One region of the Streptomyces chengmaiensis genome, then DNA from elsewhere that is predicted to be linked to it. Evidence: riboswitches for the same ligand, from Rfam matches in the RefSeq annotation. Region 1 holds a riboswitch; the other holds the start of a gene.
The links. Region 1 has a riboswitch for S-adenosylmethionine ahead of QCN29_RS08365 (aminotransferase class V-fold PLP-dependent enzyme). Riboswitches for the same ligand answer to the same signal wherever they lie in the genome.
Positions count from the first base shown of each region.

Region 2: another riboswitch for S-adenosylmethionine. It lies ahead of thrC (threonine synthase); the one in region 1 lies ahead of QCN29_RS08365 (aminotransferase class V-fold PLP-dependent enzyme).

Region 1 is NZ_JARWBG010000006.1:153,557-168,543, reverse strand. Features, by position in the region: gene QCN29_RS08385 (NYN domain-containing protein) at 1-1,017, opposite strand, end outside; gene QCN29_RS08380 (hypothetical protein) at 1,079-1,324, opposite strand; gene QCN29_RS08375 (rhomboid family intramembrane serine protease) at 1,502-2,254, shown strand; gene QCN29_RS08370 (Lrp/AsnC family transcriptional regulator) at 2,251-2,532, shown strand; gene QCN29_RS08365 (aminotransferase class V-fold PLP-dependent enzyme) at 2,696-4,063, opposite strand; SAM riboswitch class IV at 4,224-4,341, opposite strand; gene trpD (anthranilate phosphoribosyltransferase) at 4,619-5,683, opposite strand; gene qcrB (cytochrome bc1 complex cytochrome b subunit) at 5,859-7,490, opposite strand; gene qcrA (cytochrome bc1 complex Rieske iron-sulfur subunit) at 7,487-8,542, opposite strand; gene qcrC (cytochrome bc1 complex diheme cytochrome c subunit) at 8,539-9,348, opposite strand; gene ctaE (aa3-type cytochrome oxidase subunit III) at 9,461-10,081, opposite strand; gene QCN29_RS08335 (DNA-binding transcriptional response regulator) at 10,294-10,695, shown strand; gene QCN29_RS08330 (L,D-transpeptidase) at 10,873-12,123, opposite strand; gene QCN29_RS08325 (cytochrome c oxidase subunit 4) at 12,284-12,682, opposite strand; gene ctaD (aa3-type cytochrome oxidase subunit I) at 12,679-14,415, opposite strand; gene ctaC (aa3-type cytochrome oxidase subunit II) at 14,412-14,987, opposite strand, start outside.
Region 2 is NZ_JARWBG010000012.1:49,296-64,282, reverse strand. Features, by position in the region: gene QCN29_RS12915 (alpha,alpha-trehalose-phosphate synthase (UDP-forming)) at 1-1,046, opposite strand, end outside; gene QCN29_RS12910 (hypothetical protein) at 1,115-1,345, opposite strand; gene QCN29_RS12905 (glucosyl-3-phosphoglycerate synthase) at 1,385-2,335, opposite strand; SAM riboswitch class I at 2,478-2,607, shown strand; gene thrC (threonine synthase) at 2,624-3,928, shown strand; gene QCN29_RS12895 (MoaD/ThiS family protein) at 3,967-4,245, shown strand; gene QCN29_RS12890 (cold-shock protein) at 4,644-4,847, shown strand; gene groL (chaperonin GroEL) at 5,237-6,859, shown strand; gene QCN29_RS12880 (alanine/glycine:cation symporter family protein) at 7,217-8,677, shown strand; gene QCN29_RS12875 (esterase/lipase family protein) at 8,690-9,865, opposite strand; gene QCN29_RS12870 (TIGR00341 family protein) at 10,281-11,327, opposite strand; gene QCN29_RS12865 (TetR/AcrR family transcriptional regulator) at 11,440-12,063, opposite strand; gene QCN29_RS12860 (rhodanese-like domain-containing protein) at 12,101-12,427, shown strand; gene murQ (N-acetylmuramic acid 6-phosphate etherase) at 12,704-13,639, opposite strand; gene QCN29_RS12850 (MurR/RpiR family transcriptional regulator) at 13,828-14,820, opposite strand; gene QCN29_RS12845 (hypothetical protein) at 14,922-14,987, shown strand, end outside.

The DNA of each region.
Region 1 (14,987 bases):
GACGTTGTAGCCGTCCACCACCAGATGCGCCTGCGGCAGCGCCAGCAACTGGTCCAGCAGCGCCGGATCGGTCGCCGACAGCGCACGGGCCGCGACGTCCTTGGGCGACATCCGCCCCGGCTCGACCGCGTCCACCGTGTCCGCCGGATGCGTGCCCGCGGGGGGCAGCGCCAGTTCGCGGCGCAGCCCCTGGGCGGCGTCCAGCACCGTGTCCAGCAGCAGCCGCAGCCGCATGTCCTCTATCGAACGGCCCTCGCGGGCGGCGCGCCGCCCCGCCTCCACAGCTGCCTCGGCCTCACCGAGCCGGGCCTTGAGCCGCCGGGCCTCGCTCTCCGCCGCGGAGACCTGGGCCGCGGACTCCGAGCGCTGCGCCTCGGCGTCGGCCTGCGCCCGCCGCAGCGCGGCCTCACCGCGCTTCACATCGCTCTGCGCGCTGCGGAGCTTACGGCGAAGCGATTCAGCTTCCTTGCGTGCCGCATCCAACTCGGCGCGCAGCCGCTCGGTCTCACCCTTGGCGCGGTCGCGCGCCTCGGCGAGCTCCGCGCGCAGCCGCTCCAGCTCGCGCCGGCCGGCCTCGTCGGCCCGCTCGGCGTCGGCACGCTGGGCCTCCTCGCCCGCGGCCGCCACCAGTTTCACCCATCCGGAGGGCCTGAGCACATAGGCCGCAGCCGCCACATCCACCGGATCGGCCGCCGCCGGAGGCGACCCGCCCTCCAGAGCGCGGGCCAACTCCGGCTCCGCCTTGCTCAGCCGCTCCCCGATCCGCTGCCGGAAGACCGGGTCGCTCTCCAGGGCCGAGGCCATGGCGTTGCCCGCGAAACGCGCCCGGCGGGACGGGGTGAACCGGGCATACTGCCGCAGCTGCGGCGGCAGTTCCGCGACGGTCAGCCCGCCGAAGGCGTCGGACACCAGGGCGACGATGCGCCGTCTCACGCCCTCCGGCAGCGGACGGTCGAGCGCCTCCGCGGCGTCACCGGCCGCACCGGCCGGCTCCGCGCCGCCTTCGGGCTGCTCCACGATCCGTCACCTCTGCTGACTGTCCTGCCTGTCCCTGCGCTGGCCCGTGCGGGCGGCTCCGTCAGGAGCCGGCGCCCGGCCTGTCCACCAGCTCGATCTGGTCCACCGCACTGCACCAGCGGCAGCGGACCGACTCGATGGTCTCACTGAGCACCTCGCGCTCCTCGACCTTCGGCTCTCCCGCCAGGTCCAGATGGACGTACTCGACGACACGGGACGAGCGGGTCACATCGAAACGGGTGAGATTGCCGCAGAGCGTGCAGCGCCAGCGGGTGTCGGCCGTCGGCTGGGGAACCGTCGTCGTCATGCGTGCCGTCTCCTCTTTCCTCGTACGTCGTCCGGCGAGCGCCGTCTGCCGTGCGCCGTACGGATGCGGGTGCCGCGGTGCGCCGTCGAACTGCGGAAGTGCTGCCCGCAACCCTACGGCCTTGCGGGTACCCATTGGAGCGGCGAGGCACTCTGTACCGGCAAGTCCCACTACGCCATGATCTGTGCCGTGATCGATTGGCGGCGTGCGGCGCGGGGGACGGTACGGGGCCTGGCCACCGGCCCCGTGGTCACCTACGGCGTGATCGCGGTGTGCTGCGCGGTGTTCCTGATCAGCCCCGTGTCGGGCCTCGCCCCCGGGTACGGCGCCGTCGACGCCCTGATCGCCGCGCGGAGCGGGTACTTCGAACGCTGGGGCGTCATCCCCGCGGAGCTGCTCGCGGGCCGGCCCCGGGCGCTGCTCACCCCGCTCACCGCGCTGTTCGTGCACGGAAGCTGGCTGCATCTGCTCGGCAACATGCTGTTTCTGTTCGTCTTCGGCGCGATGACCGAAGAACGCATGGGGCATCTGGGGTTCTGCCTGTTCTATCTCGGCTGCGGCTGTCTGGCGCTGTTCGCCTACGCCGTGGCGAACGCCGGATCGGAACAGACTCTCGTGGGCGCGTCCGGGGCCATCTCCGGTGTCCTCGGTGCGTTCCTGTGCCTCTTCCCCAGGGCCCGGGTGACCAGTCTCTTCCCGTTTCTGTTCTTTCTGCCGCTGCGGTTCCCCGCCTGGGCCGTGCTGATCTTCTGGTTCGTGCTCCAGGGGCTGGCGGCGCGGGAGGCGGACAGCGGACCGGGCGTGGCCTACCTCGCGCATCTGGTGGGGTTCGGGCTGGGCTTCGTCTACGCGTGGGGCCGGTTCAGGGGTGGGGCTAGAGTGAAGCCGAAGCCCCCAGCAGCGGCCACCGAGGGAGAACGCCAACCGTGATCACCGCGATCGTGCTCATCAAGACCAGCGTGGACCGCATTCCGGAGATCGCCGAGTCGATCGCCTCGCTGGAGAACGTCAGCGAGGTCTTCTCCGTGACGGGTACATACGACCTGATCGCGATGGTGCGGGTGGCGGCCCACGACGACCTGGCGGATGTCATCCCCGGCCGGATCAGCAAGATCCCGGGCGTGGAGGCGACGGACACGCATGTGGCGTTCCGGACGTATTCGCAGCATGACTTGGAGGCGGCGTTCGCGATCGGCCTCGACGCGTAGCGCCTCCGGCGGGGGCGCGGGGTCCGGGCGGGCCCTGCTCCGCGGCGCGCGAGCCTTGTCCGCCCACCGCCCGTCCGGCCTGTCGCCGGCTCCCGTCGGGCCCAGGGTCCTCAAAGGATGACGCCCGCCGGGGCCGCAGGGACGGGAGCGCGCCCGGTCCGCGTCAGGCCGGCACGCAGCGGCCGGCCTCCGTGCGGTACAGCCAGCGCGCCCCGTCGCGCACCAGCTCCCGCACCGCGCGCACAAAGCGTTCGACATGCTCGTCAGGCGTGCCCGCGCCGAAGCTGACCCGGATCGCGTTGAGCGCCTCGGGCGCTCCGCATCCGGCGGACTGCTCCGGGTCGCCGCCGAGGAGCGCGCGCACCAGGGGGTGCGCGCAGAACAGCCCGTCGCGCACCCCGATCCCGTACTCCGCCGACAGCGCCGCCGCGAAGTGCGAGCTGTTCCAGCCGTCGACGACGAAGGAGATGACGCCGACGCGCGGGGAGTCGTCACCGAACAGCGAGAGCACCCGCACACCGGGCACCTCCGCGAGACCGGCGCGGACCGTGTCGACGAGGCGCTGCTCACGGGCCACGAGGGCGTCGAAGCCGAAGCCGGCAAGCGCCCGGCAGGCGGAGGCGATGGCGTATGCGCCGATCACGTTCGGCGAACCCGCCTCGTGCCGCGCCGCGGTGTCGTGCCATTCCACGTCCACACCGCCGTCGGCGCGTCGCGCCACGGTCCGGGACGCGCCGCCGCCGGCGAGGTAGGGCTCGGCCTCCCGCAGCCAGTCCGCGCGCCCGGCGAGGACGCCGGCGCCGAAGGGCGCGTACAGCTTGTGCCCGGAGAACGCGACCCAGTCGACGTCAAGTTCGGCGATGTCCACCGGGTGGTGCGGGGCCAGCTGGGCGGCGTCCAGCACGATCCGTGCGCCGTGGGCATGCGCCGCTGCGGCCAGTTCCCGCACCGGCCAGATCTCACCCGTCACATTGGACGCGCCGGTGACGCAGACCAGCGCGGGGCCATAGGGGTCGTGGCGGTCGGCGAGGGCCCCCTCCAGGGCCGCGACGGCCTGCCCGGGGGTCTGCGGGGCGTCCAGATACGTCACCCGGGCCGTCCTCCACGGAAGCAGCGAGGCATGGTGCTCGGTCTCGAAGACGAAGACCTCGCAGCCCCCGGGGAGCGCGGCGGCCAGCAGATTGAGCGAGTCGGTCGTGGAGCGGGTGAAGACGACCTGGTCATCGGGCCGGCAGCCGAGGAATTCGGCGACGGCGGCCCTGCTGTTCTCGAACAGGTCGGTGGAGAGCTGGGAGAGGTAGCCGGCGCCGCGGTGCACGCTGCCGTAGTACGGCGCGTAGGCGGCGACATCGTCCCAGACACGTTGCAGGGCGGGCGCGCTGGCCGCGTAGTCGAGGGCGGCATAAGCGACCTCGCCGCCGGTCACGAGCGGCACGGTGACTTCGCGACCCAGCACGGGCAGCGGCTGGGAAGGCCCGCCCGGCTCGCAGCGGGCAGGGTCGGCGACGGCGGTGTTCGGGCATGCGGACATGGCGGTGACTCCCGGTGGGACAAGGCGAGATGGCTGTGAGAACTCGACACACGGCGTATGCCGCCGTGTGGAGAGTGAAAGGAAGGGGCCGAGCGGCCCTAGCGCATTCGCTTGCTCACGAGACTGCTCCCTTGAGGACCAGGACCCCGGGGTTCGCAGGGGTCCGCGCTTGCCGCGGACCTCGCTGCCCACGGCCTGGTCTTCACCCGGGGCACCCCGCCACGGACGGAGGGTTGCCGGACAGCGGGCCGGGGCCGAAGTCGCTGTCACTCATGACCTTGCCGAGCATCTTGCCATATGTCTCAGCATGCGCAAGGCGCAGTACCGGGATCCGGACTGCGCCTTGCGCCACACACGAGGCCCTCGCAAGGCCCTCACGAGTCGGCGCACGCGGTCCGACGCGAGGGGGCCGCACGAAGGAGCCGGGCCATATGAGGCCGCGCACGCGGTCACACGAAGGGCCGCACAAGGGCCGCACGAGGGCCCCGCAAAGGCCCGCGAAGGGGCCGGGCCGCACAAGGGCCCCGCGCGGGCCGCGCGGGAGACGCTCCGGGCTCAGGCGTTGCTCGCCGCGATCCAGCGCTCCAGCGCCGCCTTGGCCTCCCCCGAGTCGATCGACCGCGCGGCCTGCTCGACGCCCGCCGCCAGCCGCTCGGCAAGCGTGCCGCCGACTGGCTCCAGGGCGACGAGCGCCGCCGCCGCGTTGAGCAGCACGGCGTCCCGTACGGGTCCCTGCTCGCCGTCCAGGAGCCGGCGGGCGACATCGGCGTTGTAGGACGAGTCGCCGCCGCGCAGCGCCTCCACGGGCACCAGCTCGATGCCGATGTCCCGCGGGTCGAAGCGCTCCTCGCGCACCCGGCCGTCGCGTACGGTCCAGACGCGCGAGGTGGCGGTGGTGGTCAGCTCGTCCAGGCCGTCGTCGCCGCGGAAGACGAGGGCGGAGGAGCCGCGCTCGGCGAGCACCCCGGCCATGATGGGGGCCATCCGCGCGTCCGCCACCCCGGTGGCCTGCGCCTTCACCTGGGCAGGGTTGGTTAGCGGCCCCAGGAAGTTGAATGTGGTACGGATTCCGAGCTCCTTGCGGGCCGCGGCCACATGCCGCAGCGCCGGGTGGAACTTCACCGCGAAACAGAAGGTGATCCCCGCCTCCTCGGCGACCTGGGCCACCCGCTGGGGGGTGAGCTCCAGATTGACGCCGAGCTTCTCCAGCACGTCGGAGGCGCCGCTGGCGGACGATGCGGCGCGGTTGCCGTGTTTGACGACCTTCGCGCCGGCGCCGGCGACGACGATCGCCGACATGGTCGAGATGTTGACGGTCTTCGCGCCGTCGCCGCCGGTGCCGACGATGTCGACGGTTCTGCCGGGCACCTCGATCAGATTGGCGTGCCGGTACATGGTGCGCACCAGGCCGGAGATCTCCTCGACCGTCTCGCCCTTGGCGCGCAGGGCGACGGCGAAGCCTGCGATCTGGGCGTTGGTGGCCTCGCCGCTGAGGATGCGGTCCATCGCCCAGGCGGTGGCCTCCGCGCTCTGGTCGCGGTTGTCCAGCAGGGCGTTCAGCACGACGGGCCAGGAGAGGTCCGCCACGCTGTCGCCGCCGACCGGGGTCACAACGTTCATGGTCCGCTCCTGAGGGTCCACAGCCGATGGGGATTCATCCACTAGGGGATGCATCCACCCTATCCAGCCCCCGGGGACGGCGAAGAGCCCCGTCCAGCGCGTGGACGGGGCTCTTGCCGTGGCGGACGCTCCGGTCAGGGCGACCGGGCGGTCAGTCGATCAGCCGGGCAGGCGATCAGTGGTGGCCGTGGCCGCTGGTGATCTCCCGGTACTCCTCGGCCGTGGGCTTGGGGATCTGGTTCCCCTCACCGTAGTAGCCCTTGTTGAGCTTGGCGCGCAGCTTCTCCGAGCGCTTGATCTTGCGCTTGACGCCGTTCTCGTCGACCTCCGGGCCGAGCTCGGCCGGCTCGTACTGCTCGTGCGAGACCAGCTTGTAGCGGGTCTCCGCGTCGAGCGGCTCGTGGATCTCGACGAACTCACCGTGCGGCAGGCGCTTGATGATGCCGGACTCACGTCCGTGCAGCACCTTCTCCTTGTCGCGGCGCTGGAGGCCGAGGCAGATCCGCCTGGTGATGACGAACGCCAGCACCGGTCCGACGAAGTAGGCGATCCGCACGAACCAGGTGATCGCGTTGATCGACAGATGGAAGTGCGTGGCGAAGATGTCGTTTCCGCCGCCGACCAGCATCAGGACGTACGCGGTGACCCAGGCGACGCCCAGCGCGGTCCGGGTCGGCGCGTTGCGCGGGCGGTCCAGGATGTGGTGCTCGCGCTTGTCGCCGGTGATCCAGGACTCGATGAACGGGTAGACCGCGATCGCGCCCAGCATCACACCGAAGATCACCAGCGGGATGAACACACCCAGGACGAGCGTGTGGCCGGCGAAGTTGATCTCCCAGCCGGGCATCACCCGGATCAGTCCCTCGGCGAAGCCCATGTACCAGTCGGGCTGGGCGCCGGTGGACACCTGGTCCGGACGGTACGGGCCGAGCGCCCACACCGGGTTGATCGTGAACATCGCCGCGATCATCGCGATCACGCCGAAGACCAGGAAGAAGAAGCCTCCCGCCTTGGCCATGTAGACCGGCAGCAGCGGCATGCCGACGACGTTCTTCTCGGTCTTGCCGGGACCGCCGAACTGCGTGTGCTTGTGGTAGAAGACCAGGATCAGGTGTGCCACCACGAGGCCGAGCATGATGCCCGGCAGCAGCAGGATGTGGATCGAGTAGAACCGGGCCACCATGTCGTGGCCGGGGAACTCCCCGCCGAACAGGAACATCGAGATGTATGTGCCGACGATCGGCGTCGCCAGGATCGCGCCCTGCGTGAAGCGGACGCCGGTGCCGGAGAGCAGGTCGTCCGGGAGCGAGTAACCGGTGAAGCCGGTGAACATGCCGAGGACGAACAGCAGGAAGCCGAACAGCCAGTTGAGCTCACGCGGCTTGCGGAACGCGCCGGTGAAGAAGACGCGCATCATGTGCACGAACATCGCGGCAAGGAAGATCAGCGCCGCCCAGTGGTGGATCTGCCGGATCAGCAGGCCGCCGCGGACGTCGAAGCTGATGTCCAGGGTCGAGGCGTAGGCCTCGGTCATCCGGATGCCCTGCATCGGCACATACGAGCCGTGGTACTCGATCTCGTTCATGCTCGGGTGGAAGAACAGCGTCAGATACACACCCGTGAGGATGATGATGATGAAGCTGTAGAGGGCGACCTCGCCCAGCATGAAGGACCAGTGGTCCGGGAAGATCTTCCGCATGTTGGCCTTGGCCAGGGAGTAGATCCCCAGCCGGCCGTCCGCCCAGTCGGCGACCCGCTCGCCCGCGGGTGCCTTGCGGCTCTTTGCTTCGGTCGCAGTAGTACTCATCCGCGCTCCCAGAAGGCAGGACCGACGGGCTCTTCGAAGTCGCCGAGCGCCTCGAGGTAACCCTCGTCATTGACGCCGATCCGCAGCTGCGGAAGGGCGTGCCCGGCCGGGCCGAAGATGACACGGGCGCCGTCGGCGAGGTCGAAGGTGGACTGGTGGCACGGGCACAGCACATGGTGGGTCTGCTGCTCGTACAGGCTGATCGGGCAGCCGACATGGGTGCAGATCTTCGAGTAGGCCACGATGCCCTCGTGGGACCACTCCAGCTCCTGCTTGTCCTTGATGTCGCCGGGCTGGAGCCGGACGATCATCAAGGCGGCCTTGGCGATCTCGGTGTTGAAGTTGTGGTCGCTCTCTTCCAGGCCCTCGGGGATCGCGAAGGTCAGCGACCCCACCGCGACGTCCTCGGGACGCAGCGGCTCGTTGGTGTTCTGGTTGATGAGCATCTTGCCCCGGGCCCACAGCGTGTGGCGGAGCTTGTCCTCGGGCAGCGGACCCAGTTCGCGCAGCAGCACCACTCCGGAGAGCGGCACCATGGCCAGCGCCCCGAACATCGTGTTGCGGATCAGCTTGCGGCGGCCCAGCTGGGACTCCGCGGCGCCTTCCCGGAAGTCCTCCATGACCTTGGTCTTGACCTCGGGGGTCGCCTCGATCGGGTGGCGCTCCTGGGCGGTCTCCACGTCCGACATCAGGGTGCGGGCCCAGTGGACCGCGCCCGCGCCGATGCAGAACAGCGCAAGGCCGAGGGTCATGCCGAGCGAGAAGTTCAGCGAGCTGATGTGCCCGAACGGCCAGATGTAGACGATGTGGTTGATCGGGAAGATCACGAACGACGCGATAAAGCCGATCGTGGACAGCATCGAGACCGTGAACAGCAGCGCGACCGTGCGCTCGGAGCGCTTGGCGGCCCGCTCGTCGATGTCCTGGATACGCGGCTTGTGCGCCGGCAGCCCGGGGTCGGCGAACGGATCTTCGGCGACCTTCACCGCACCGTGGGCGGTTTCACCCTGCCCGGACGGCAGGTTCTCTTCTGGAATCTCTTGGGTACTCATGACTTCTTGGCCTTAGCGGTGTGGGCCGCAACCCAGACGGCGACTGCGACGAGCGAGCCCAGACCGAAGATCCAGCCGAACAGGCCCTCGCTGACCGGGCCGAGCCCGCCCAGTCCGAAGCCGCCGGGGGTCGGGGTCTCATCGCCGTTGACAGCCTCGATGTACGCGATGATGTCCCGCTTCTGCTGCTCGGGCATCGTCGAGTCGGGGAAGGACGGCATGTTCTGCGGGCCGGTCTGCATGGCCTCGTAGATGTGCTTCGAGCTGACGCCCTCAAGGCTCGGGGCGTACTTGCCGTCCGTGAGCGCGCCGCCCTCGCCGGTGAAGTTGTGGCACTGGGCGCAGTTGGTGCGGAACAGCTCGCCGCCGTTGGCGATGTCCGCCCCGGCGGGGTCGTACTGCTCCTTGGTGGGCGTGATCGGACCGGCGCCGAGCGAGGCGACGTACGCCGCGAGCTGGTCGATCTCGGCCTGCGAGTAGACCTTCGGCTTCGCCGGGACCTGCGCGCCCGGCTGCATGGCGGGCATCCGGCCGGTGCCGACCTGGAAGTCGACGGCCGCGGAGCCCACGCCGACCAGACTGGGACCGTCAGAGGTGCCCTGACCGCCGGTTCCGTGGCAGCTGGCGCAGCCGACGGTGTAGAGCTTCTTGCCCTCCTCGATGGCGAGGGACTGGGCGGTTTCTTCAGCCTGCGCCTTGTCCGCGGGCGCGAACGCGGCATACAGCCCCCCAGTGGCCGCCAGCGCGAGGAGTAGGACGACGACCGCCGCCAGCGGGTGGCGTCGTCGTGCGGAGAGCTTTTTCACGGATTACCCCGGTGTCAGGATCTTCTGCGTCGGTGCTTCTGGACTGTGCGGCGGCGGACAGGGCCCGGCGTCCGCGGCGGTCGCGCCGCGGCCGGCCGCTGGCCGCGGCCGATTACTTGATCATGTAGATCGTGGCGAAGAGGCCGATCCAGACGACATCGACGAAGTGCCAGTAGTAGGACACGACGATGGCGGCGGTTGCCTGCTCGTGGGTGAACCTCCTGGCCGCGTACGTGCGGCCGAGGACCAGCAGGAAGGCGATGAGTCCGCCCGTCACATGCAGGCCGTGGAAGCCGGTGGTCAGGTAGAAGACCGAGCCGTACGGATCGGACGAGAGCGACAGGCCCTCGTGCTTGACCAGCTCGGTGTACTCGTACACCTGCCCGCCGATGAAGATCGCACCCATCACGAACGTGATCACGAACCAGGCGCGCAGCTTCTTCACATCACCGCGCTCGGCGGCGAACACGCCGAGCTGGCAGGTGAGGGAGGAGAGCACCAGGATCGTGGTGTTGGTCGCGGAGAAGGGGAAGTTCAGGGCCGAGGCCTGTTCCGCCCAGTACTCCGCACCCATCACCGATCGCAGGGTGAAGTACATCGCGAAGAGGGCCGCGAAGAACATCAGCTCGGAACTCAGCCAGATGATCGTTCCGACGCTGGTGAGGTTCGGCCGATTGACCGACGGGTGCGCGTGCCCGGTATCTACTGTCGTTGCTGTCGCCACGACCGACATTATGTCGGTCGCTTATCCCGCCCTCACTCCGGGGGGTGCCGTTCGGTGTGTCCGTACACCGCGTCCAGCCCGAACAGCCCGTCCGGGCGATGGAGCGGCCTGCTCGAAGCACTGTCCGAACCAGTGTTGACAAGCTGTCCGACGGAGTAGCATCCGCCGCATCGGTCCCTTGGGCACCGCCGCCGATGTACGACGACGAACTCGGAGGAACAATGCAGTCGAGCGCCACCGTGCTGGTCTACAGCGACGACGCGAACACCCGCGCGCAGGTGCGGCTGGCGGCGGGCCGCAGGCCGGCCTCCGACGTTCCCCCGGTCGACTTCGTCGAGTGCGCCACGCTGCCCGCGGTGCTGCGGGCATTGGAGGCCGGGGGCGTGGACGTCTGCGTCCTGGACGGGGAGACGGTGCCCGCGGGCGGCATGGGGGTGTGCCGGCAGATCAAGGACGAGATCTTCGACTGCCCGCCCGTGCTGCTGCTGATCGGCCGGCCCCAGGACGCCTGGCTGGCCTCCTGGAGCCGTGCGGACGCCGCGGTGACGCTGCCCGTGGAGCCGGTGGAGTTCGCCGACTCCCTGGCCGCCCTGCTGCGCAGCAGGCTCTCGGTGGAGGCATAGAGGCCTGCTTGCGCCCGTGCCTCACCCCGAAGGAGCTGCTCAAACCGCGGGGGAGTGAGCCGAAGGGGCGCGCGGGTGTCGAAAGGGAGAACGCGCGGAGGCCGCGAGGGACGAGCGGTCGAGCACGATCGACCGTCGACAGACGCTGGAGCGCCCCGGAGGCGAAGGAGCCGCAATTCAAACTGTCTGCGGGCGGAGGCGGGAGGTGTCGACGGGGCCGGCTCCGTCCCCCGTGCCGCCGATCAGTGCGCTGCCCTTCTGCCACTTGTCCCAGGGCATGTTCCACTCGCCGAAGCCGTTGCCGAACGCGGGCATCATCTCGCCGAAGCTGTTGACGACGGTGACGAGGTCGCCCGGCCGCACGTTCTCGAAGAACCAGGCGGCGTTGCTTGTGGACATGCCCACACAGCCGTGGCTGACGTTGGCGTACCCGTGCGAGCCCGCTGACCAGGGTGCGGCGTGGACGTACTCTCCGCTCCAGGTGACCCGGGTCGCGTAGTAGACGGGCAGGTCGTAGGATTCGCCGCCGCCTATGCCGACGGTCGAGCTGCGCATCCGTACGTAGTACTGCTTCTCAAGCACCACTTTGGTCCCGTTACGGGTGGAGAAGCCCGGTTTGCCGGTGGTCACCGGCATGGTGTTGATCACTTCTCCGTTGCGCTTGAACGTCATGGTGTGCGCAGCGGCGTCGGTTATCGCCTCGACGCGGTCCCCGATGGTGAGTTCAGCGGGCTTGGATGCCTTGCCGTAGAGCTTGTCGGCGACCTTGAGGCCCTGGAGGTTGCTGACCGCCCGGACCTGTGCGCCGCTGGGCCAGTAGTCCTTGGGCCGGTAGTGCAGGGTCTTGTCGTCCACCCAGTGCCAGGAGCCGGTCACGCGCGGGGTGGACTCGACCTTCAGCGCTCGCTCGACGACGGTCCTGGCCTTCTTGTCCTTCACCGGGCGGTTGAGTTCGGCCGTGACGGGCTGGCCGACGCCGTATGTGCCTGACTTGGGGCCGAATTCCACGCTCAGGTGCCGTTTGGCGGGGGATGTTTCGAAGGTGAGCGTCCTGAGGCCCGGAGCGCCGTCCTCGTCCTCCGTGGAGACCCGCACGGTGTACTTGACTCCGGCGCCGAGCGAGGCGGTCGAGAGCCAGCGTGTGCCGTCCGCGGAGAGCTCTCCGGCGAGGAAGCGGCCCTTGTCGTCTACCGCGGTGACGTCGGTTATTCGTCCGTCGTCACCCTTGGCGGTGACTTCCAGGGGCCGGTCGGGGTTCACTTTGGAACTGCCCTCTTCGGCGTTGAAGGCGACCTGGTCCGCCGCGTCGTAGGGCCGGGCGGACAGCGGGTGGTCGTCGGATCCGCTGCACGCCGTCGCAACCGCCCCGAAGGTCACGACCACAAGCGTGCAGCTGACGACGGTCTGGAAATGCGGCGTGCGTTTCATAAGTCACACGGTAGGAAGAAGGGTCCACCGGGGCGCGTCCGGTGACTCCAAACGAGGGGCCCGGCTCCTCCACCGGGGTGAAGAAGGCCGGGCCCGTTCGCGTGCCGTGTTGACTTGTCGACGAGTTCCGGCCGGGATTCCGGCCGTTCGTCAGGCTCTGCTACTGGTTCTGGTTCTCGCCGCGGTAGTACTCGAAGACCCAGCCCCAGACGCCGACGAGGATCAGCGGCAGCGAGAAGTACAGCAGCCACCAGCCGATCGCGACGGCGAGGAAGGCCAGCGCACCGCCGATGGCCAGCGACAGCGGCTGCCAGCTGTGCGGGGAGAAGAACCCGACCTCGCCGGCCTCGTCCGCGACATCGGCCTCCTTGTTGTCCTGGGCCATGTCGTCCACGCGCCGGGCCGTGAAGGCCAGGTAGTAGCCGATCATGATGGCCAGGCCGAACGACAGGAAGAGCGCCGTGGTGCCGACCGGCTCCTTCGACCACACGCCATAGACGATCGCCATGGCGAGGATGAAGACGCTCAGCCAGATGAACATCTTGCCCTGGATCTTCACTTGCCGGCCTCCTTCTCACCCGCGAGGGCCTTGCCGCCGTGCGCGCGGTTCTCGAGCTGGTCGAGCGCGGCGATCTCCGGGTGGTGCAGGTCGAACGCCGGGGATTCGGAGCGAATGCGCGGCAGGGTGAGGAAGTTGTGCCGCGGCGGCGGGCACGAGGTCGCCCACTCGAGCGAGCGGCCGTAGCCCCACGGGTCGTCGACCTCGACCTTCTTGCCGTACTTGGCGGTCTTCCAGACGTTGTAGAAGAACGGCAGGATCGACAGGCCGAGCAGGAACGAGCTGATCGTGGAGACGGTGTTCAGCGCGGTGAAGCCGTCGGCCGCCAGATAGTCGGCGTACCGGCGCGGCATGCCCTCGGCGCCCAGCCAGTGCTGCACCAGGAACGTGCCGTGGAAGCCGATGAACAGCGTCCAGAAGGTGATCTTCCCCAGCCGCTCGTCCAGCATCTTGCCGGTGAACTTCGGCCACCAGAAGTGGAATCCGGCGAACATCGCGAAGACCACGGTGCCGAAGACGACGTAGTGGAAGTGCGCGACGACGAAGTACGAGTCCGAGACGTGGAAGTCCATCGGCGGCGAGGCCAGGATGACACCGGTCAGACCACCGAAGGTGAAGGTGATCAGGAAGCCGACCGTCCAGAGCATCGGCGTCTCGAAGGACAGCGACCCCTTCCACATGGTGCCGATCCAGTTGAAGAACTTCACACCGGTGGGCACCGCGATCAGGAAGGTCATAAAGGAGAAGAACGGCAACAGCACACCGCCTGTGACGTACATGTGGTGGGCCCACACGGTCACGGACAGACCGGCGATCGCGATGGTCGCGGCGATCAGGCCGATGTAGCCGAACATCGGCTTGCGGCTGAAGACCGGGATGATCTCAGAGACGATGCCGAAGAACGGCAGCGCGATGATGTACACCTCTGGATGGCCGAAGAACCAGAAGAGGTGCTGCCACAGCAGGGCGCCGCCGTTGGACGCGTCGAAGACATGGGCGCCGAACTTCCGGTCGGCCTCCAGCGCGAAGAGCGCGGCGGCCAGCACCGGGAAGGCGAGCAGGACCAGCACACCGGTCAGCAGCACGTTCCAGGTGAAGATCGGCATCCGGAACATCGTCATGCCGGGAGCGCGCATGCAGATGATCGTGGTGATGAAGTTGACCGAGCCGAGGATGGTGCCGAACCCGGAGAAGGCCAGGCCCATGATCCACATATCGGCGCCGATGCCCGGCGAGCGGACGGCGTCCGACAGCGGGGAGTAGGCGAACCAGCCGAAGTCGGCCGCACCCTGCGGGGTGAGGAAGCCGGCCACCGCGATCAGCGAGCCGAACAGGTAGAGCCAGTAGGCGAACATGTTCAGCCGCGGGAACGCCACATCGGGCGCGCCGATCTGCAGCGGCATGATCCAGTTCGCGAATCCGGCGAACAGCGGCGTCGCGAACATCAGCAGCATGATCGTGCCGTGCATCGTGAACGCCTGGTTGAACTGCTCGTTCGACATGATCTGCGTGCCCGGGCGGGCAAGCTCGGCGCGCATGACCAGCGCCATCACGCCGCCGATGCAGAAGAAGACGAACGAGGTGACCAGGTAGAGCGTGCCGATGGTCTTGTGGTCGGTGGTGGTCAGCCACTTCACCACCACATTGCCCGGCTGCTTGCGCCGTACCGGCAGCTCGTTCTCGTAAGAGTCCTCAGCTGCGGCGGCACCCTGAGGTTCGTTGAGGATGCTCACAGTTGGTTCTTCTCCGCATTCCTGGCCGGGTCCGTCTGCTCGATGCCCGACGGGATGAAGCCGGTCTGCCCCTTCTCCGCCAGCTCCTTGAGGTACTGCTGGTAGCGCTCGGGGGAGACCACCTTGACGTTGAAGAGCATCCGGGAGTGGTCGACGCCGCAGAGTTCGGCGCACTTGCCCAGGAAGGTGCCCTCCTCGGTGGCGGTCACCTCGAAGACATTCGTGTGACCGGGGATGACGTCCTGCTTGAAGAGGAAGGGGACGACCCAGAAGGAGTGGATGACGTCACGGGAGGTCAGGATGAAGCGGACCTTCTCGCCCTTCGGCAGCCACAGCGTCGGGCCGGGGTTGCCCGTCTGCGGGTTCCGGGTGCCGGGGATGCCGGCGTCGTACACGCCCTCGGCGCCCGCCGGGAAGTCATTGGTGTACCTGTCCGGAATCGCGTTCAGGTTCTGGTCGGCCGCGGCGTCGCCGGTGGCCGGGTTGCCGTCCACGTCCTCGAGGTAGTTGAAGCCCCAGCTCCACTGGTAGCCGACCACGTTGACGGTGTGGGCGGGCTCGTCGGAGAGGGC
Region 2 (14,987 bases), on a different contig from region 1:
CGGTAGACGGCGAGGTCCTGCCGCGAGGGGTACGCGAAGGCGAGGTGGACGACGTGGCCGCGCCACTCGGGGTGCTCCTCCAGGAGGGTGCGGTACGCCAGCAGGCCCCGCACGATGTTCTTGGACAGCTCCGTCCGGTCCACTCGGACGATCGCCTTGCGGCCGGGGCCGACCTGTTCCCGCAGGACGGCCATGCGGTCGGCGACATCCGGCTCATGGGCGCGGCGGCGCAGAAAGTCGGCGTCCGCGCCCAGCCCGTACACCGAGATGTCCGTCTCGCGCCGCAGACCGCCTTCCGTGTGGCCCGCGCCCGCCCCGTGTTCGAGCAGGCTCCGCCCCTCCCCGCCGGGCGGGAAGACCGCCCGCACATCGTCGGCCACGCCTTCCGCGCACTTCATGAACGTCGACGCCCACCGCCAGGTGAGGAATCCCAGCCGGTCCGCCCCCAGCATCCCGCGGACCAGCTGTTCCGCGATGTCGTCCGGCAGCATCCGGAAGTATTCGGGCGGCGCCCACGGCGTGTGCGAGAAGTGCCCGATCCGCAGATCCGGCCGGAGCTCCCGCAGCATCCCGGGAGTCAGCGCCAGGTGGTAGTCCTGCACCAGCACCGCTGCGCCCTCGGCCGCCTGCGCCGCGAGCGCTTCGGCGAAGGCGCGGTTGTAGGACTCGTAGGCGCCCCACTGACGCCGGAACTCCGCGTCGAAGACCGGTTCGAGCGGTGTCTGGTAGAGCATGTGGTGGAGGAACCAGAGCACCGAGTTGGCGATGCCGTTGTAGGCGTCGAAGTGGACATGGGCGTCGATGTCCAGCATCCGGACGCCCGGCTCCGACACTGTGCGCCGCACCGCCTCCCTGTCGCCGTCGCTCAGCGCCGCGCACACCCACAGCGGCTGTATCTCGGGCCCGATCGCCGAGAGGCCCGAGACCAGGCCGCCGCCGCCCCGGTGTGCGTCGAGCGAGCCGTCCTCGCGCACCGCGTAGGACACCGGGCCGCGGTTGGACGCGACCAGTACTTCAAACGCGCGTTCGGTAGCAATGGCTGCCATGTGCCGGTACCTAGCCCCTTGCACATTCCCTCAAACGTGCGTACGGCCCTCTGGCGCGTCCGCGCCCCTCAGCGGTGATCCCGGCCGCGTGCCGCCGCGACCGCCACCACCCCGGCCGCGGTCAGACTCAGTGCGACGCCGCCCAGCAGCCACAGCCGCTCGGCGGCGCCCCCGGCGTCGGCCAGCCGGCCGCGTCCGGCCGCGGCCGCCGCCCCGGCGTCCATGCAGACGAGGGCGGCGGGGGCGGCGAGAGCCAGCGCGACCGTCGTCAGTCGCTTCCACCACTTATGCACTCCCATAAGTAGGAAATGTAGACAAAAAGAACAGCTGATTCCGGCTCATGCCGCGTGGCGCGCCGCGTACTCGCCGATCTCGCGCATCGGCGGCCGCTCCTCGGTGTCCACCGCATACGTCCGCGGGGTGAACCCCGACTCGCCCCGCTCGAACTGCGTCAGCGACGGCCGCACCAGATGGCCGCGCGACAGCCTCAGCTGGGCCGTGCGGTAGATCGCCGCGGCCATCCGGCCCAGCGCCTGCCCGTCCTGGTGCCGGTGCTTGCGCTCGCCCACGTCCACCTGCGCCAGCGCATCCAGGCCCACCGTGTGCAGCGCATCGACGAGCAGCCCCAGCTCCACCCCGTACCCCACCGGGAACGGCAGCCGCTCCAGCAGTGAGCGGCGCGCCGCGTACTCCCCGCCCAGCGGCTGGACGAACCCCGCCAGCTGCGGCCAGTGCAGATTCAGCAGCGGACGGGCCACCAGCTCGGTCACCCGGCCGCCCTGGCCCCGCGTCTCACCCAGCGGACGGTCGTACATCGCCTTGACGAACTGCACGTCCGGGTCCGTCAGCAGCGGTCCGACGATCCCGGAGACGAAGTCGGCGGAGAAGTCCCTGAGGTCCGCGTCGACGAAGCAGACGATGTCGCCGGAGGTCGCCAGCAGCGAGCGCCACAGCACCTCCCCCTTGCCCGGCAGCGCCGGTATTCGCGGCAGGATCGCGTCCCGGTGCACCACGCGCGCGCCGGCCGCCGCGGCCGTCTCGGCGGTGCGGTCGGTCGAGCCCGAGTCGACGACCAGCAGCTCGTCGACGAGCGGCGCGGCCTCCATCAGCTCGCGGCGGATCACCGAGACGATCCCGCCGACCGTCTCCTCCTCGTTCAGGGCAGGGAGGACGACGCTCACCGTCGGCGCGGGTTTGGCCGCACGCTTTGCGGAGAGCAGCAGGTCAAGCGGACGGTCGGCGGCCGACCAGGACCGGCGGGCCAGCCAGCGCTCCACCTCTTCGAGCACGGACGCGTCTCCCTTGAATCTCGCTCGTGTGATCCATCTCGCGGTTCGGACGGCTGTCTCAACCGTCCGGGCCGTCGGTTACAGTCTTGAACAACGCGCATGACCGTCGCATGTCGGGGTCACCGCGCCGACAACCACATACCGCTCATCCAGAGGGGCAGAGGGATACGGCCCGTTGAAGCCCCGGCAACCCTCCCGCCGACCGCGAGGTCACGGTGGGGACGGTGCCAATTCCGTCTCCCGGCGAACAAGCGCCGTGAGGAAGATGAGGAGAAAGGGCCTCGCCTAATGGCTGTGCAGACGGTTGACAACACCACGAACACCCCCGCCGGCACGTCAGTGAACCTCGGCCCCGCCGCGGCGCTCTCCTGTCGTGAGTGCGGAGAGAAGTCCCCCCTCGGCCCGGTCTTCGCCTGCGCGAGCTGTTTCGGCCCGCTCGAAGTCGCGTACGACCTGCCCGAAGGCGGCCCCGAGGAACTGCGCCGGCGCATCGAGTCCGGCCCGAACAGCATCTGGCGCTATGCCCCGCTGCTGCCCGTCCCCGCCGACGTGGCCGGCAAGCCCAATCTGAACCCCGGTTTCACCGAGCTGGTCAAGGCCGACAACCTCGCCCGTGAGCTGGGCGTCACCGGCGGTCTGTACGTCAAGGACGACTCCGGCAACCCGACCCACTCCTTCAAGGACCGCGTGGTCGCCATCGCCGTCGAGGCAGCGCGCGCCTTCGGCTTCACCACCCTGTCCTGCTCCTCCACCGGCAACCTCGCGGGCGCCGTCGGCGCCGCCGCCGCCCGCGCCGGCTTCCGCTCCTGCGTCTTCATCCCGCACGACCTGGAGCAGGGCAAGGTCGTCATGGCCGCGGTCTACGGCGGCGACCTCGTCGGCATCGAGGGCACCTACGACGACGTCAACCGCTTCTGCTCGGAGCTCATCGGCGACCCGATCGGGGAGGGCTGGGGCTTCGTCAACGTCAACCTCCGCCCGTACTACGCCGAGGGCTCCAAGACGCTCGCCTACGAGATCTGCGAGCAGCTCGGCTGGCGGCTGCCCGACCAGATCGTGATCCCGATCGCCTCCGGCTCCCAGCTCACGAAAATCGACAAGGGGCTGCAGGAGCTGATCAAGCTCGGTCTCGTCGAGGACAAGCCGTACAAGATCTTCGGTGCGCAGGCGGAGGGCTGCTCCCCGGTGGCGGCGGCCTTCAAGGCCGGGCATGACGTCGTACGGCCCCAGAAGCCGGACACCATCGCCAAGTCGCTGGCCATCGGCAACCCGGCCGACGGCCCCTATGTCCTGGACATCGCCCGGCGCACGGGCGGCGCGGTGGAGGACGTCACCGACGAGCAGATCGTGGATGCGATCAAACTGCTGGCCCGTACGGAGGGCATCTTCACCGAGACCGCGGGCGGCACGACCCTCGGCGTGGCGAAGAAGCTGATCGAGGCGGGCGTCATCGACCCGGCGCTGACGACGGTCGTCGTCAACACGGGCGACGGCCTCAAGACCCTGGACGCGGTCGCCCCGACGACCGGCCCGACCGCGACGATCCGCCCGAGCCTGGACGCGTTCCGCGCCGCCGGCCTGGCTGCCGACTGAAGACTTCCCCCCTTTACCCCGAGGAAGGCACGCACCCCATGAGCGTCAACGTCCGCATCCCCACCATCCTCCGTACATACACCGGCGGCCAGGCCGAGGTCACGGCCGAGGGCGCCACCCTGGCCGACGTCATCGCGGACCTGGAGAAGACCCACAAGGGGATCGCCGCCCGCGTCCTGGACGACCAGGGGCAGCTGCGCCGCTTCGTCAACGTCTACGTCAACGACGACGACGTGCGTTTCGAACAGGGTCTTCAGACGGCGACGCCGGACGGCGCGGGAGTGTCGATCATCCCGGCGGTCGCAGGCGGCTGCTGATTCATTGACGAATTGCCCCCTCCGCAAGAAGCGGAGGGGGCAATTCTGCATGGTTGAGCGCGATAGAGTCGGGGTAGCCCGCTCCACCGCTTGTGCCGGTCGCATATGAGATTGCGCCCGGGCGCGACAAGAAACAGCCAAAGTGTTCGATCGAATTGTCCTGGTAAGAGCGCTTTGTCGGGCCCGACTTGCCCCGTAATTCACGTAATTCGCATGAGTTTTCCGTTCGGGTGTGCTCAGATTTCTCGTCCGATTGACCTGTTGCAGACGGCAGTTGGACAGATACATTCAGCCGCGGTCGACGCGTTCCGGCGCACGTCCCTCCTGTCGGGGACGAGGTCTGACCCGGGCCCGCGAAGTGCGGTCCCGTGCAAGGGCCAGTAATAGGGGAGTTAGGCATGGCTCAGGGCACCGTCAAGTGGTTCAACGCGGAGAAGGGGTACGGCTTCATCGCGGTCGACGGTGGTGCGGATGTTTTCGTCCACTACAGCGCGATCCAGATGGATGGGTACCGCACCCTTGAAGAGGGTCAGCGGGTCGAATTCGAGATCTCGCAGGGCCAGAAGGGGCCGCAGGCGGACATGGTCAAGGTAACCGCCTGAATCCAGGCGCGATCGACCGCTCACGCACGCACTGACTGACGTACGAGGGGCCCGCATCCGAGGAGGGACGCGGGCCCCTCGTATGCGTCCGGGCGTCGGCTGCCCGCGCGTGCCCGGCTGCCCGCGCGCCCCGGGCGGGGAGGCGCCCCAGGGTCGCCGCCGCCGGCCGACACCCCTTGCCGAGGCTTTCTCAAAGCCGCTTGCACTCTCTCGGGTCGAGTGCTAATCATTGGGCGTTAGCACTCTGCGAGTGAGAGTGCTACAGGGACCGGGTCGGTGAGGCCGCAGGCCGGGTGGGGCAAGGAACCACCCGGAGTGCAGGCCGTCCGTCGCGGGCGCCAGCGCGGTCCTGGAGCTTGCCACCCCGATGTCCGGGAGGACCACTTCACATGGCCAAGATCATCGCGTTCGACGAGGAGGCACGGCGCGGTCTCGAGCGCGGGATGAACCAGCTCGCCGACGCCGTCAAGGTCACCCTTGGCCCCAAGGGCCGCAACGTCGTCCTCGAGAAGAAGTGGGGCGCCCCCACGATCACCAACGACGGCGTCTCCATTGCCAAGGAGATCGAGCTCGAGGACCCGTACGAGAAGATCGGCGCCGAGCTGGTCAAGGAAGTCGCCAAGAAGACGGACGACGTCGCAGGCGACGGCACGACCACCGCGACCGTCCTCGCCCAGGCGCTGGTCCGCGAGGGTCTGCGCAACGTCGCCGCCGGCGCCAACCCGATGGCTCTGAAGCGCGGCATCGAGAAGGCCGTCGAGGCCGTCTCCGGCGCGCTGCTCGACCAGGCCAAGGAGGTCGAGACCAAGGAGCAGATCGCCTCCACCGCCTCCATCTCCGCCGCCGACACCCAGATCGGCGAGCTGATCGCCGAGGCCATGGACAAGGTCGGCAAGGAAGGCGTCATCACCGTCGAGGAGTCCCAGACCTTCGGTCTGGAGCTGGAGCTCACCGAGGGCATGCGCTTCGACAAGGGCTACATCTCGGCGTACTTCGCCACCGACATGGAGCGTATGGAGGCCTCCCTCGAGGACCCGTACATCCTGATCGTCAACTCCAAGGTCAGCAATGTGAAGGACCTCCTTCCGCTGCTGGAGAAGGTCATGCAGTCCGGCAAGCCGCTGCTGATCATCGCCGAGGACGTCGAGGGCGAGGCCCTGTCCACGCTGGTCGTCAACAAGATCCGTGGCACTTTCAAGTCCGTTGCCGTCAAGGCCCCGGGCTTCGGCGACCGCCGCAAGGCCATGCTGAACGACATCGCCATCCTCACGGGCGGCACGGTCGTCTCCGAGGAGGTCGGCCTCAAGCTCGAGAACGCCGGCCTGGACCTGCTGGGCCGCGCCCGCAAGGTCGTCATCACCAAGGACGAGACCACCATCGTCGACGGCGCCGGTGACAGCGAGCAGGTCGCGGGCCGCGTCAACCAGATCCGCGCCGAGATCGAGCAGTCGGACTCCGACTACGACCGCGAGAAGCTCCAGGAGCGTCTCGCCAAGCTGGCCGGCGGCGTGGCCGTCATCAAGGCCGGCGCCGCGACCGAGGTGGAGCTCAAGGAGCGCAAGCACCGCATCGAGGACGCCGTGCGCAACGCCAAGGCGGCCGTCGAGGAGGGCATCGTCGCCGGCGGCGGCGTGGCCCTGCTGCAGGCCTCCCAGGTCTTCGAGAAGCTCGAGCTCGACGGTGACGAGGCGACCGGCGCCGCCGCTGTGAAGCTGGCCCTGGAGGCCCCGCTGAAGCAGATCTCCGTCAACGCCGGCCTCGAGGGCGGCGTGATCGTGGAGAAGGTGCGGAACCTGACCCCGGGTCACGGCCTGAACGCCGCGACCGGCGAGTACGTCGACATGATCGCCGAGGGCATCATCGACCCGGCGAAGGTGACCCGCTCTGCCCTGCAGAACGCCGCCTCCATCGCCGCGCTGTTCCTCACCACCGAGGCCGTCATCGCCGACAAGCCGGAGAAGGCCGCTGCGCCGGCCGGCGGCGGCATGCCGGGCGGTGACATGGACTTCTGAGCCGACCGCGCCTGACGGCGTACGGCTCGGACGCGAGTCCGGAAGCTGACCGAGGGCGGCACTCCTCCTGCCGGAGGGGTGCCGCCCTCGGCGCGTGTCCTGGACCCTCCCCCGTGTGCGGGCGCCGCGGCAGGCGTTGTATACGGGCGCTTCGCACCGCGATCCGGTGCATACCAAGACCCACGTGGCATGCTGCGCGCCCATTGGACGTAGGTCTTTCGACCTTCGTTGCTGTGAGATTGCGCACCACTTTCCTCTGTTTTGAAGGTCAAGAGGCGCGGGTAGCCTGCTGTGAGCCTCTTGTAGGCCTGCCGTTAACTCCCCCGCATCCGGGCCTGCACGAGGACGCAGTACGCAATGGACACGCTTGACTCCGTGATCGTCGACGTCAACGACGTCTTCTGGACCTACCTTCTGATCCCGCTCGTCGTGGGCGCGGGACTGTACTTCACCCTGCGCTCCAAGGGCGTGCAGATCCGGCTGCTGCCGGAGATGTTCCGGGTGCTGAAGGACAGGCCGGTCCAGGGAGCCGACGGCAAGAAGGCCGTCTCCTCCTTCGGCGCGTTCACCATCTCCGCCGCCGCCCGCGTCGGCACCGGAAACATCGCGGGCGTCGCCACGGCCATCACGCTCGGCGGACCGGGCGCGGTGTTCTGGATGTGGATGATGGCGATCGTCGGCGCTGCGTCCGCGTTCGTCGAGTCCACACTCGCCCAGCTCTACAAGGTCCGCGACCCGAAGCACGGCACCTACCGGGGCGGTCCCGCGTACTACATGCAGCGGGCGCTCAAGGCACGCTGGCTGGGACTGCTCTTCGCCGTCACCATCACCGTGACCTTCGGTTTCGTCTTCAACGCAGTCCAGTCGAACACGATCGCCTCGGTGGCCTCCGGCTCGTTCAGCGGCATCGGAGACAGCGACTGGTTCGCGCCTGCCGTGGGCATCGCGCTCTCCGTGCTGCTGGCACTTGCCGTCTTCGGCGGCGTACGGCGCATCAGCACGATCACACAGGTGCTGGTGCCGCTCATGGCGGTGCTCTATCTGGTGCTCGGTCTGATCGTCGTGGTGCTGAACATCAGCGAGTTGCCGCGTGTCATCGTCGAGATCCGCGAAGACGCCTTCGGAGTCCGCGAGGTCGCGGGCGGCGCCGTCGGCGTGGCCATCCAGCAGGGCATCCGCCGCGGCATGTTCTCGAACGAGGCCGGTCTCGGCTCCGCGCCCAACGCGGGCGCCACCGCCGAGGTCACCCACCCGGTCAAGCAGGGTCTGGTCCAGTCGCTGGGCGTCTTCTTCGACACGCTGCTGATCTGCACCATGACCGCGTTCATCATCCTGACGACGAACCCCACCCTCGGCGGCATGCGGCAGGGCGCGGACCTCACCCAGGATGCGCTCACCGCCAGCCTCGGAGGCTGGGCCGGCCATGTGCTGACGCTCATCGTCTTCATGCTCGCCTTCAGCTCGATGATCGGCAACTACTACTACGGCGAGTCCAACATCGAGTTCATGACTGCCAAGAAGTGGGTGCTGCCGGGCTACCGCGCCTTGGTGCTCTTGGTGGTCTTCCTCGGGGCTCTCGGCTCGGTCAGCGTCGTCTGGAACCTCGCCGACGTCTTCATGGGCTTCATGGCGCTCGTCAACCTGCTGGCCATCCTGCCGCTGTCCGCGATCGCCTTCCGGTTGATGAACGACTACGTCAGCCAGCGCCGCCAGGGCCTGGACCCCGTCTTCACCCGCGACCGGATGCCCGACCTGCACGGCGTGGAGTGCTGGGAGACGCCGCGCACGGCCGAGCAGCCGGTCAGGGTCACCGGCTGATCCAGCGGGCGGCTACGGCAGCCGCTCGATGATCCAGGAGCCCAGCTCCTCGGTCATCAGCGTGTGCTCCTCGTTCTGCGAGGCGAGCCTGAACTCGTCGAGCTCGCTCTCGCCCGGGTCCAGCGCTTCGATGTCCACATACAGATCCTCCGTGCGGTCCAGATCCCGTACGGCGACGGCGCTGACCGCCGGCACGAAGCAGTGCGCGCGGATCCGGGCGTCGGAGCGGAACCCGAAGAACGCGGGGAGCTTGTTCAGCTCGTCGGCCAGAATCCCGAAGCCGTCCAGCATCCCGCCGGGCGCGCCGTCGATCTCGGGCAGCCCGCAGGTCCGCACCTCCGGCTTCTCCATGCTCACCACGCGCAGCTGGGCGGCCGGCGGGCAGTGGCCGGCCTGCTGTGCGTACAGCCGGGTGCCGACCACCGACAGGCCCCGGCCCTGGAACGCCACGGCGCCCGGCTCCACCGGCTCGCCCCGGCCGGACGACACGCCGTTGGCCACGCCGATCAGCCGGGGGATGCTCGGCCACTCCCCGATCTCCCGCATCTCCGCGAGGAACGCCTTGCGGTCGTCGGCCTGGCCCGGCGGGGCGTCCCACTCGTCGATATGCCGCCACAGCAGTTCACGCGAGGCCGGGCTGTTGATCTGGTCGGAGAACCGGCGGTCCAGCCGCCTGGTGTAGTGCGCGAAGGCCTGGAGGGAGAGGGGAATCCACGCCCCGCGGTGGGGACTGTCATACGACCAGTAGAGAGCCGTCTGATGATCGATGCGCAGGCTCTCCAGCTTGGCCAGCGCATGCCGGGCGATCAGCCCGCCCATGCTGAACCCGCCTACCGCGAGCTGGGCGCCGCCGCTGCGCTCCTCGACGGCCTGAAGAATCGCGGCCTGCGCGGTGCGTGAGTTGTCCAGAATCGACGCGCTGCGTTCATGGAACCCGACGATCACCACATCGCGCCCGCGGCGGCGCAGCTCGCCCAGGAAGGGATACGCCCCGAACTCCAGCACCTCCCAGGCGAACTCCAGGTCACTCGGCCCGACGTGAAACCCGTCGGCCATGATTACGGGCCTGGTCAGCCGGTCGTGCCCTGCGCCGTAGTACACCCAGGCGGTTCCCCCCGGCAGATCCCACATATCGTCGGGCGGCAACGGGATCTGACTCGTCGCCTCCTTGGGCCCGGGCGCGAGCACGATGGGCGGCGCGTCCTGCAGGGCCTTGGCGATCTGTTGCTCGGTGGGCTCGGTGGGCTCGATTGGTCGGGTTGGTCCGGTCGATCGGGTCGGTCGTCCGGTGGATTGGCTCGGCTCGGTTCGTGTCGCTGTTCCTGTCCGTCCTGTCCGTCCTGGCCGTTCTGTCATGACGTCCCCTCCAGAGTCGATGACAACAAGAGCCATCATCGTCACTCAAGGTAGTCACTCAAACGGAGTGGCGAGAACTTGCAAACGGGTCGAAAGGTATTGTCGCGAGCTCCTCGGGGGCGTAGGCCTTGGGCCTGTCGGCGTTGGCTGTTGATGCTGAGGGGGCGAGGGGTCTGCGTGGTGCTCACGGGACGCGGCGGGGAGTCCCGACGTGAGCGGCGCCGCGACCGGGTCGCGGGCGCGGGGCTCAGTCGCCGACTGTCCCGGCTTCGATGCGCCGGCCGCGCGTCGCATCCACCACGATGGGAACGCCGTTCGGGATCTCCCCTGCGAGACGGTCGAGCAGACCCTGCACCGGTGGGAGGTCCCCGGGGGTGCGGACATGGATGTACAGCGTCTGCGACACCGCGTCGACGCTGGTGACGGAGGCGTCCGGCTCGTTCGCGAGCCACTGTTGCGCCGCGACCTTTGCGCGGCCGGTCCAGGCGTTGATCAGCAGGGTGAACGCGGTGTTGGCGGTCAGCGGCACGAAGACCACGGCGAACAGCATGGACATGGCGATATACGCCCTGCGGGCGGGCCTCCCGGCGGTCTTGTCGGCCTCGGCGCCGTAGCCGAGGGTGGCGAAGACCACCATGCCGCCGAAGACCAGGGCGAAGAAATTCGACACGAACAGCACCAGTGCGCCCAGCGCCAGCCACCACGCCAGATGTCCCAGGCACACCCCGGCCACCACCAGGGGAGGGACGAGGGAGATGGCGATCGCGACCCCGGGCAGCACGGCGGCCACGTCGCGCCGGGCCAGTGCCACCGCGCCGGCGAAACCCGTCGCCAGGGCGGCGATCAGGTCCATCAGCCCCGGTGACGTCCGCGAGGCGATCTGATTGTTCGACAGCAGGTCGTAGTCGCTGGGGAGTCCTTGGGAGAACAGCATTCCGGCCGCGATCACCAGCAGACAGGCGAGGAGCACGATTCTGGCCGCTCCGGTTCTGCGGCGCTGCACCGAACCCAGGGCGATGCCCATGATCGGCGTCGACAGCGGGGCGATGATCATCGCCCCGATCACGGTGGCCGTCGAGTCGGTGAGCACCCCGCCGGACGCGATGACCGAGGAAAGGGTCAGCATCGTCCAGAAGGCCGAGCGCTTCGCCCTGGTGTCCCCGGCCGACAGGTCCAGGTCCTGTGCCAGTTCGTCCAGGGAGCGGCGCTGGGAGGTGGGCAGAACGCGGGCGCGGACTCCTCTGAGCATTCCCTCCGAGTACCACGGCCACCGGGGTTCCGGTGTGCCGGACACGGCGAACGCCTCCGAACAGCCCGTGTCGGCGATGCGGCGGGCGAACCGCAAGGAGCCGGCCGCTGAAAGTGCTGCTGGATCGGCGTGCCGGGGCGGGCGGCGGAGCTCGGGCTCAGGGCGTGGCGAGCGCTGCGCCGGCGAGGCGGAGGGTGGCGGCGCGGAGGCGGGTCTCGCCCAGTTCGGGGAGGAGCGCGGCGACATGCTCGGCCGCGAGGGCGGCGAGCAGGGTGTGTGCGGCGGCGTCGGGGTCGGGGGTCTGAGCCAGCAGGATCGCCAGATGGCGGTGCCAGAAGCGGTACGCGCCGATCCGGTAGCGGGCGCCGGGGCTCGCGGTCTCGGACATCCGGACCAGCGGCAGATGCTCCATCAGGTAGTCGACATAGGCGTCGAGGAACGCGGTCAGCCGGTCGTGGGCCGCGGCTCCCGGGCCCAGCGGGGGCGGCCCGTGCAGGACCGACTCCTGGAGCGCCTGCTCGCGGGAGTCCAGCAGGGCGACGGCGAGCCCCGACTTGTCGCCGAAGCGGCGGAACAGCGTGCCCTTGCCGACGCCCGCGGCCGCCGCGATCTGGTCCATGGACACCGCCTCGACGCCGTGTTCGGCGAAGAGCCGCGCGGCGGCTTCGAGTACGGCGGCCCGGTTGCGGGCCGCGTCGGCGCGTTCCTTCGGGGGCGGGGTGCGCAGCAGTTCCAGGGGCGTTGCGGAATCGGACTGCGGTCCGTTACTGTTCTGAGCCACAAGAGGACTATAGTCCGGATTCCTTGGAGGCAGTGACATGACCGCACTGATAACCCGAAACGAGCTGGCCGCGGCGGTAAAGGCGGGCGCCGTGACCGTCGTCGACGCCCTGGGCGGCGAGTACTACGCGAAGCAGCACCTGCCGGGCGCCGTGCCGATCGTTCCGGGCGACGTCGACGGGCAGGCGGCGGCGCTGCTGCCCGACCGGGACGCCCTGATCGTCACGTACTGCTCCAACCCCGCCTGCCCCAACAGCGGCCAGGTCGCCGACCGGCTCACGGCGCTCGGCTACACCGACGTCCGCAAGTACCGGGAGGGCATCCAGGACTGGGTGGAGGCGGGCCTGCCGACCGAGAGCGCCTGATCTGACGGCTCCGGGCCTCGCAACGAGGCCCGGAGCCCCCACAGTCGACCCTTCCGGTCCGAGACGCCCATTACCTCCTTCGTGAGGACCGCCCTTTCGCGGGCGTGGCGCAGTTCCTGCCGCGCGGGGCGCGGACGCGGCTCGGGCGCGGACTCGGCGACGACCCGGACGACGGGGCGAGCCGTGAGAGGGCCGGTCGAGAAGGCCTGTGCGCTCGTCACACGAACGTGGGGCGCTGGCCTGGCGGCCTTCCGCCGCCGATTCTGGACGGGGCGGTCACCCGTCCGCGGCCCGCAGCGCAGCTCGCAGGTGCCCCCCGCACCGCGTCAGCAGCTCGTCCGCCGTCGCCGCGTCCACCGCCGCGAGAATCGTGAGGATCGCCTGCTTCACCTCGCCGTCGGCAGCCGAGAGCGCCGCCTCGATCTCGTCGTCCGACGCGCCTGTGGCCAGCGCGACGATACGGTGCGACCGCGCGCGCAGTTTCTCGTTGGAGGCGCGCACATCGACCATGAGGTTTCCGTAGGTCTTGCCGAGGCGGATCATGGTGATCGTCGACACCATGTTGAGCACCAGCTTCTGCGCCGTGCCGGCCTTCAGCCGGGTGGAGCCGGTGAGCAGTTCGGGGCCCACCACCACCTCGATGGCGTGATCTGCGGCCGCGCCCAGCGCGCTGTTCGCATTGCACGACAGACCGACGGTCAGCGCCCCGCGCCCACGGGCGTGTTCGACCGCGCCGACGGCGTACGGAGTGCGGCCGGAGGCGGAGACGCCGACCACCGTGTCGTCTGCGGCCAGTGCGAGGGCGTCCAGGTCGCCGGCCGCCAGGTCCTTGCTGTCCTCCGCGCCCTCCACCGCCGTGACCAGCGCCTCGCGGCCGCCCGCGACCAGCCCGACGACCTGGCCGGGGCCGGTGTTGAACGTCGGAGGGCACTCGCTGGCGTCCAGCACCCCGAGCCGTCCCGGCGTGCCCGCGCCCGCGTAGACCAGCCTGCCCCCGCGGGCCATCCGCTCCGCGATGGCGTCGATCGCCGCGGCGATGCGCGGCAGTTCTCCGGCGACGGCGGACGGCACGGACCGGTCCTCGCCGTTCATGAGCCGCGCGATGTCGAGGGTGGGGAGCCGGTCGATCTCCGCCAGCTCGGGCCGGAACTCCTCGGTGGCGAGCATGGCCAGCTCGGCGCGGAGTTCTCCGTGGGCGGGCGTGGGGGTCATGGTGTGCGGCTTTCTGGCGGTGCGGACGGGGGTGGCGGACGGGGGACGCTCGCCGGACGGGACGGGAGGCTGCCGGACGAGGACGCTTGGCGGACGGGGCGGGAGGCTGCCGGACGAGGACGCTCGCCGGACGGGGCGGGAGGCTGCCGGACGGGGCGGGACGCCGCCGAACCGGGCCCGGCGGCGCGTCAGCGCGGTTCGGCGCGGTCGCGCGGGACGGCGGCCGTACGCGGGCTGTGCCGGTGGGCCAGGGCCTCGTACGACGCCGCCAGCGCGGGCGCCGCCGACTCGTACGTACGCTGCGCCACCCCGATGAACAGACAGTCGACGACGAGCAACTGGCCGGTGCGCGACGACATCGCGGCGGGACGCAGTTCGGTCTCGCGCGCGGTGGACGTGGTCAGCACCTGGTCGGCGTACTGCGCCACCGGACTGTCCGGACGCCCCGTGATCGCGATCGTCGTCGCGCCCCGCTCGAACGCCACGCGCAGCGGCTCGATCACATCGCCCGTCGAACCGGAGTGGGTGATGGCCACGGCGACGTCCCCGGAGCGCAGCTGCACCGCGCCCGTGACGGCGAGGTGCGGATCCGCATGCGCATGCGCGACCAGCCCGATGCGCAGCAGCTTCTGCGCCAGGTCCGCGCCGACGAGCGCCGAGGCGCCGACGCCGTAGATGTCGATGCGGCGCGCGGTCGCGGCGGCGGTGACGGCCGCGCTCAGCTGCCCGGTGTCGAGCCCGGCCGCCGTGTCCGCGAGGGTCTGCTGCTCGTCGTACGCCAGCTTGGCGACCACGTCGGCGATCGGGTCGTCCACGCGGATGTCGGCGGTGACCGAGGGGGCGACGCCCGACTGCATGTGGGCGGCGAGCCCGGCGAGGGCGAGGCGCAGGTCGCGGTAGCCCGGATAGCCCAGGAGGCGGGCGGTGCGAACCACGGTGGCCTCGCTGGTGCCGGTCAGCTCGGCGAGGCCGGTGACCGTGAGCGCCGCGCAGCCGGCCGGGTCGTCCGCCACGGCCTCGGCGACGCGCTGCATGGAGCGGGTCATGGAGGGGGCGAGGGTGCGGATCTTGGCCGCGAGGGCCGCGGGGGCGGGGGGCGTGTCCAGCCGGACGGGCGGCGGCCCGCCCGCGGCGCCGTGTTCCGCGGAGGCCGTGAAAATTTCCTTCACGTCATGGGTCACTCCTGAAAGATATTTTCGGCGCTCTGCGCCGTCAACCCTCCCGTCAGCCTCCCGCCACCCTGCGGTCGGCGTTCCCGGAGGGGCTCGGCCACAATGGCGGCATGGACGACGCGAGCACCCCGCCACCCCTGGAGCAGGCACTCCACTCCGCCCGCGCCCTGGTCCTG